2 regions of the Megamonas sp. Calf98-2 genome follow, and region 1 is predicted to be linked to the other one. Evidence: riboswitches for the same ligand, from Rfam matches in the RefSeq annotation. Region 1 holds a riboswitch; the other holds the start of a gene.
What was found. Region 1 has a riboswitch for ZMP and ZTP ahead of BMX03_RS04190 (L-lactate MFS transporter). Riboswitches for the same ligand answer to the same signal wherever they lie in the genome.
Positions count from the first base shown of each region.

Region 2: linked by a shared signal. The riboswitch ahead of BMX03_RS08285 (phosphoribosylaminoimidazolecarboxamide formyltransferase) and the one ahead of BMX03_RS04190 (L-lactate MFS transporter) in region 1 are both predicted to bind ZMP and ZTP.

Region 1 is NZ_FOCY01000009.1:63,769-67,925, forward strand. It holds gene BMX03_RS04180 (formate--tetrahydrofolate ligase) at 1-933, shown strand, start outside; gene BMX03_RS04185 (MFS transporter) at 1,005-2,189, opposite strand; ZMP/ZTP riboswitch at 2,396-2,481, shown strand; gene BMX03_RS04190 (L-lactate MFS transporter) at 2,569-3,810, shown strand; partial or broken gene tnpA (IS200/IS605 family transposase) at 4,117-4,157, shown strand, end outside.
Region 2 is NZ_FOCY01000025.1:1,113-5,269, reverse strand. It holds gene dhaL (dihydroxyacetone kinase subunit DhaL) at 1-252, shown strand, start outside; gene pfkA (6-phosphofructokinase) at 323-1,291, opposite strand; ZMP/ZTP riboswitch at 1,441-1,519, shown strand; gene BMX03_RS08285 (phosphoribosylaminoimidazolecarboxamide formyltransferase) at 1,561-2,736, shown strand; gene BMX03_RS08280 (hypothetical protein) at 2,862-3,260, shown strand; gene BMX03_RS08275 (GntR family transcriptional regulator) at 3,292-4,059, opposite strand.

The sequences.
Region 1 (4,157 bases):
TTATTATTCAAAGATGCAATTAAACCAAACCTTGTACAAACTCTTGAAGGCACTCCTGCTCTTATCCATGGTGGCCCTTTTGCCAATATCGCTCATGGTTGCAATAGTGTAATGGCTACTAAATACGCTTTAAAAATGGCTGATTATACTATTACTGAAGCAGGTTTCGGTGCTGACCTTGGTGCTGAAAAATTCCTTGATATCAAATGTCGTTTCACTGGATTTAAACCTGATGCAGTAGTAATTGTTGCTACTATTCGCGCTTTAAAAATGCATGGTGGACTTGCAAAAACTGAACTTGCTACTGAAAATATCGAAGCACTCAAAAAAGGTATGACTAACCTTGCTAAACATATTGAAAACATTCAAAAATTCGGTTTACCAATTGTTGTAGCTATAAATGCATTCCCTACTGATACAGAAAATGAACTTCAAGAATTAAAAGCTCTTTGCGAATCTATGGGCGCTTCTGTAAGCATTTCCGAAGCTTGGGCAAAAGGTGGCGAAGGTGCTATCGACCTTGCTCAAAAAGTTATTGAAGCAACTGAAAAACCTTCTAACTTCCAATACATGTATGACGTAAATGATTCTATCAAAGATAAAATCAATGCAATCGCTACAAAAATCTATGGTGCTGATGGCGTAAACTACACACCTGCTGTAGAAAAAACTATCGCTGAATTTGAAGCTGAAGGTCTTGATAAAATGCCAATCTGCATGGCAAAAACTCAATATTCCTTAAGTGATGACCAATTCAAATTAGGTGCACCAACAGGATTTAAAATCACTGTTCGCGAACTTCGCATCAGTGCTGGCGCAGGCTTTATCGTAGCCTTAACAGGTAATATCTTAACAATGCCTGGTCTTCCTAAAAAACCTGCTGCTGAAAATATGGATATCGATATTAACGGAAAAATTACTGGCTTATTCTAATTTTCTACGTTAATTATTAATTAAAAATCAAAACCCCAAAAGTTTGTTTAAATTAACTTTTGGGGTTTATTTTATCCTCTTTTATTAAATTTAGTCATATTTTTTAACAATCTAAGATTAATAATCATGGCGATAATGGCAAAAATCGCACCACCTAAACCAACAAAAGGCATAGGCACAAAATTTATGATTATTCCACCACAAGCTGAACCTAGTGCTATACCTGTATTAAAAGATACAGGATTTAATGCAGAAGCTAAAGTTATAGCTTCTGGTTTTTCTCTTGTGGCTGTCTTCAAAAAATGCAATTGTGCTGGTGAATTTTGTAAATACATTATCACACCCATGAGTAAAATATTTATCAAACCTAAAACTAAATGATAACTAGTAAAAATAAGTGCAAGTAAACATAGAGCTTGTAAGAAATATACCATTGGCATTTTCTTCATGCCACCTAAACTAGCTATTCTTCCTGAAAGTAAATTACTGATAATCGTACTAATACCAAATAAGCTCAATACTAAACTTGTCATGGAAATAGGAATTTGTATATATTGTTGTAAAATCGGTGTCAAATATGTATAAAATACATAACTTCCAGCAGCACCACAAATTACAATAAGCATACCATAATTTATACGCATACTTTTCAATAAAATAAATTGATTACATAAATTTGTTTTTTGTCCACTACCTACATTTGGTAAATAATGCCACAACATCAATAAAATACATATACTAACTACAGATAATAATATAAAAGTCATTTGCCAACTAAATATTTGACAAATAATCGTACCTATAGGCACACCAAAAACAGAGGCTATACTAAAACCTGCAAAAATCCAACTGATGACTTTTGGTTGATATTGAACAGTCGCTATTTCAGAAGCAAATGTCATCGAAATAGATAATATTGTTCCTGAAATTATCGCAGTTATAATTCTAGCTAATGCTAAAATATAATAATTACTCGCTAAAGCACATAAAAAATTTCCTAAGATAAAACCTATTGCTAATATCAATAATACATAATATCTGTTATAAGCACTAACTGCTGCTGTGATAAACGGAGTGCCTATTGCATAAGCAAAAGCAAAAACTGAAATTAAATTACCCGCCATAGTCAACGAACAATTTATATCTTCTGCTATATCAGGTAAAATACCCACAATTATAAATTCACTCGTTCCTAAAATGAAACTCAATAAAATTAAACTTAAAACAGCCATAGTATTATATGTTTTTTGTGCCATCAAGATAATCTTCACCTTCTCTAAAATACAAATTTATTTAAACATAAATTATACTTATTCAAAGGAAAAAATCTAGTATTTACAACCATTATTCATCATTTAAACTACAAAAATCACGATTTTGACTATATTGACTATTTATAAATGAAATTAATTTTATTCTTGACATAGATTAAATATTTGTTATAATAAAGCTATCAATTGAATAAGCACTGTGGAACTGACGGATTTTAGTGGAATTAACCACATGAACCGCATTGCTATAGAAAAGTCGACCGTCTGGGCAAAGAAAATTTTTGCCTAGATGGTCTTTTTGTTTTTAGGCATAAGTTTTCTTGTATTTTATAATTTTTTATTTTTACGAAAGGAAGATTATATAATGAAAAACAGATGGCTTATCGCATTATCCGCAATTGGTATTCATATTTGTATTGGTAGTGTTTATGCTTGGAGCGTACTCACTAAGCCAATCATGGCTCAAATGGGCTTTAGTCTTCAAGAAACTACATGGACATTTTCTATTGCAATTTTATTTTTAGGTTTATCCGCTGGTTTTTTAGGAACATTTGTTGAAAAAAATGGTCCTCGTATTAGTGGACTTACTGCCACTGCCTTCTTTGGTATTGGTATGTTTGGTACAGCTTTAGCTCTTCATCTACAAAACCTTATTTTACTCTACATCTGCTATGGTGTAATCGGTGGTATTGGTCTTGGTATTGGATATATCACTCCTGTTTCCACTCTTGTAAAATATTTCCCTAAAAGACGTGGATTTGCTACAGGTCTTGCTATCATGGGATTTGGTTTTGCAAGTTTAATTGCTGGCCCTATCATGCAAATTCTCGTTAGCAATTTTGGCTTAGTAACTAACTTCATCATTTTAGGCTGTGCTTATATATTAATCATGGGCGCTTCTTCTTTATATCTCGCTCCTCCACCAAAAGAATTCGTAGAAAAATATTTACCTACAACTGTCAAAACTTCTAATTCTATGGTTGAAATAAAACAATATAGCGTAGCTGAAGCTACTCGCGATTGGAAATTCTATGCGCTTTGGTGGATATTCTTCACTAATATTACTTGTGGTATTGGTCTTTTAGCTGTAGCTTCTCCTATGGCTCAAGAAGTAGTTCATATGAGCCCAATTGCTGCTGCTTCCATGGTTGGCGTTATTGGACTTATCAACGGTTTTGGTCGTATCGCTTGGTCTAGCGTTTCCGATTATATAGGTCGTAGAAATACTTATATTTTATTTTTCTTGATTGAAATTTTTGCTTTCTATGCACTCGCTAATACAACTGAAGCCTTTTTCTTCCAATTATTAGTTTTAATCATTGTTTCTTGCTATGGTGGTGGCTTCTCTTGTATGCCAGCTTATTTAAGCGATTTATTTGGCACAAAACAATTAAGCGCTATTCATGGCAGAATTCTCACAGCTTGGGGCATGGCTGGTATTGCAGGACCACTTTTATTATCCTTTATTCGTGAAACAACTCAAAGTTATGCACTTTGCCTCTATGTATTCGCATTTTTATTTATTATCAGCTTCATCATAGCTATAATATTAAAAATAAAAACAACTAAAAAAGAAAAACTCATTTCAAGCAAAACTATTGCTTAAGAAAAAAACTCACTCTAAATAAAGCCTAGTAGTTAAAATTAAACTAACTACTAGGCTTTATTTATGTGCTAAAATAATATTAACTATCAATATAGTTAAATCTCATTAATAAAAAATATATGTTTTTTATAGAAAGGTTAATTTATTATGTCTGAGCTCTTCCATGAATTTTTATCTACCAATTTTACCAAATGCGAGCGTAAAGCCCCTAAATTTATTTATGGGGATATAAGCTCGCTAAAAAACAATGATTCGATATCATTGTTTTTTATTGTATTATATTTTTAATAGTTATATAATACTTTTATGAAATATAAATCAAATAATAATATAGTATATTCTTGTAA
Region 2 (4,157 bases), on a different contig from region 1:
GGTGATAAAACTATGCTAGATGCTTTAGCTCCAGCAATTAATGCCTTAGAACAATCATTATCTGAAAATAAAACATTAGCTGAAGCTCAACAAGCTGCATATCAAGCATCAATAGAAGGTGTAGAAAAAACAAAAACTTTAAAATCTGTTCATGGTAGAGCTGCTTATTATAATGAACAATCTATAGGCAAGCAAGATCCTGGAGCTACTGCTGTTATGTATATTTTCCGTGGTATTGCTAAATCATTTTAAAACCTTTTCTTCTAAAAAAAGTCTAGAAATAACTTATATAAGTTATTTCTAGACTTTCTTATTTTTCTTATTATAAAGAAATCACTTCTGCTAAATGTCTTAAATCTTCTGGGTATTCTTTTTTATTAGTGATTGCATCACGTAAATCAATGCAAACAATATTTCCACGTTGCATACCAAAAACAATATTATGAAGTCCAGAAACAGCTGCAAGTGTTGCTTGTTCGCCTAATACACTTGCAAATACACGGTCATTAGCTGTTGGTGAACCACCACGTTGAACTAAACCTAAAACAGTCAAGCGTGTGGAAATTCCTGTTCTAGCTTCTAATTCTTTTACTAACTCTTGCATATTGCCAGTACCTTCAGAAGCCAAAATTACTAAATAAGATTTACCACCATCATGTAATTTTTGTACTTTATTGATAATTTTTTCCTTATCAAATTCTTCTTCTGGTACTATAACCATATTTCCGCCACCAGCAACGGCTGAATATGTAGCAAGCCAACCACATTTATTGCCCATTACTTCAATAATAAATGTACGACGATGTGCTTTTGCAGTATCACGAATTTCGTTGATTGCCTGTAAAATAGTATTTACAGCAGTATCTGTACCAATAGCATAATCTGTTCCCCAAATATCATTTTCAATAGTAGCTGGAATACCAATTACAGAAAATCCTGTTTCACGTTCAAATTCTTCTGCTCCACGTAAGCTACCATCACCACCGATAACAATCAAAGCATCAATATTATGTTTTTTTAGATTTTCATAAGCTAATTGACGACCTTCTTTTGTACGGAAACGCTTACAAAAACTTGTACCCAAGAAAGTACCACCACGCTGAATAATATCGGCTACAGATATAGAAGTTAATTCTTCCATATTATCATCAACTAAGCCTCTATATCCATCATAAACGCCCCATATACGCACGTTATTATTAATCGCAGTTCTCACTACAGCTCTAATAGCCGCATTCATTCCTGGTGCATCTGTACCACTTGTCAATACAGCAATATTTTCTACTGACATAAAAAAACCTCCTCAAAAATTAAAAGCATTTATATATTTTATTCGCTAAATAATAACTAATATCCTTGTAAAAATCCCTAAAAAAACAAAATCTCCAAATATTATTGCTTAGCTTGACAACTCATACTCTAAAATGATAAATTTTAGTTAACAATCTGTGTAACTGACGGAAGTGGAATTAACCACATGAAGCACAGATTTATACAGCCGACCGTCTGGGCAACAAAATCTAATAGTATTATATTTATTTTACAGGAGGAATATCGTAAATGAATTCTATGGAATTAAAATACGGATGTAACCCTAATCAAAAACCTGCTCGCGTTTTTATGAAAGATGGACAAGATTTACCATTCACAGTTTTAAATGGACGTCCAGGTTATATTAATCTTTTAGATGCCTTTAACAGTTGGCAATTAGTTCGTGAATTAAGAGAAGCTACAGGTCTTCCATCTGCTGCATCTTTTAAACATGTAAGCCCTGCTGGTGCAGCTGTTGCTGTTCCTTTATCTGAAACATTGAAAAAAATGTATTTCGTTGAAGGTATCGAACTCACACCTATGGCTACAGCATATATTCGCGCTCGTGGTGCTGACCGCATGTCTTCTTATGGAGATTTTGCTGCACTTTCCGATGAATGTGATGCTGCTACAGCTCGTTTCTTAGCCCGTGAAGTATCCGATGGTGTTATTGCTCCATCTTACAGTGCTGAAGCTTTAGAAATCTTAAAAACAAAACGTAAAGGTAACTATCTTGTAATTCAGATGAACCCTGATTACAAAGCACCTGAACTTGAAACAAAAGAAGTTTTTGGCGTTACTTTTGAACAAAAACGCAATGATATTAAAATCACTGAAGAATTATTCAATAACATTCCTACAAAAAATAAAAATATCACAGATGAAGCAAAACGTGATTTACTTATCGCTTTAATCACATTGAAATACACTCAATCCAATTCCGTATGCTATGCTAAAGACGGACAGGCTATCGGTATCGGTGCTGGTCAGCAATCCCGTGTACATTGCACTCGTCTTGCTGGTAATAAAGCAGATATCTGGCATTTACGTCAAGCACCTCAAGTATTAAACTTACCATTTAAACCAGATGTTCGCCGTCCAGACCGCGATAATGCAATTGATGTATATATCTCTGATGAATATATGGATTTACTCGGTGGCGACGATTGGAAACGCGTATTCACTGAAAAACCTCCAGTATTCACTAAAGAAGAAAAAGATGCTTGGCTCGCTCAGGTAAAAGGCGTAGCTCTTGGCTCTGATGCATTCTTCCCATTCGGTGATAACATTGAACGTGCTCATAAATCCGGCGTAGAATTTGTCGCTCAAAGCGGTGGTTCTATTCGTGATGATAATGTTATTGAAACTTGTGATAAATACAATATGGCAATGGCATTCGTTGGAATTCGTTTATTCCATCATTAATTTCTATAAATAGAATTATAATGAATATTAATCTTTTTTATTCAATATGTATTTTAATTTTAATAAGTATTTTTTGTATATTTTTTCTTAAATTATATAAAAAAACAAACTCATTAAAAATATATTTGATTTTACTTACACTTATTAGTCTAAATTTATATTATTCTAGTCATTCACCAATTACATCTTATCCAGATACATTACCAATAAAAGAAACTATCCACATGACTGATAAAGAAATTGTTTATACTATTGTCAAACAAGAACTATCTTATCATAAAAATAAAAGTCTTTTTGCTAATGGTAAAATCTTTGATTATAAAGATATCTCTGTATATAGTGTATCTAATGAACCAACTATATATTCTGTAGTATTTTCTATTCAGTCAGGTGATGACGATTTTTGGTTGCCTGGTAATGGGACTAAACAAGAAAATAATTGGATTATTAATAAATCAAATTATATGCAACTTATTAAAGAAAAAGATTATTATCGTCTTATTTCTATAGGGACAGGATTATAAAAATGGCACTAACTGTGTTAGTGCCATTTTTTTATTTATAATACTTATCTTTATATAAATCTACATTCATTTTATACATATCTGCTCGATAAGATGCCAATGAATATTCAAATGGAATATCATTTTGATTATATGCAACCGTTGTTATATATAATAATGGAGCATTTTCCATAATACCCAATAAATCAGATAAATAAGGGTCAGCAACTGTTGCATGAATTTGACGATTAATATGAGCAATCTCTATATTATATTTTGTTTTTAAAGTATCGTATAAAGAATTTTGCTCTAAATCTTCATCAATTAAACCCTTACATAATTTCACAGGTATAAAAGTTTTAACATAAACTATAGGTTTATCATCGGCATAGCGCAAACGTTCAAGACAAATAACTTTATCTTTTTCTGTTAGCTTCAATTTTTCCATAACTTCAGCAAAAACATCTATTTCTGATATAGATAAAAGCTTCGTTTTAGGCTTTAATCCATAATATTGCATCTCTTGATTATATGTTTGGATTTTTTGAATAAAATCTCCAGCAATTTTAGGGCGAGTAACAAATGTTCCTTTTGACTTAATTCTATTTAAATAACCTTCATGTACTAATTCTAAAAACGCTTGTCTAACTGTCGGTCTTGAAACATTTAAATATGCGCATAATTCTTCTTCTGGTGGAACTAATTCACCATCTTTTAAGCTATTATCTTCAATATGCTTTATCATAAAAGTTTTTATTTGATAATATAGCGGAATAGGAACTGTTCTATCTATTTTTAATTGTTCATATATCGAATTCATTTATAATCTCCTTTCAAAAAAATTATAAAATATTAACTATCTTTTATCAATAAGTTATTATATATTGACTTAATTTTGTTATTTTGTTATTATGTAAT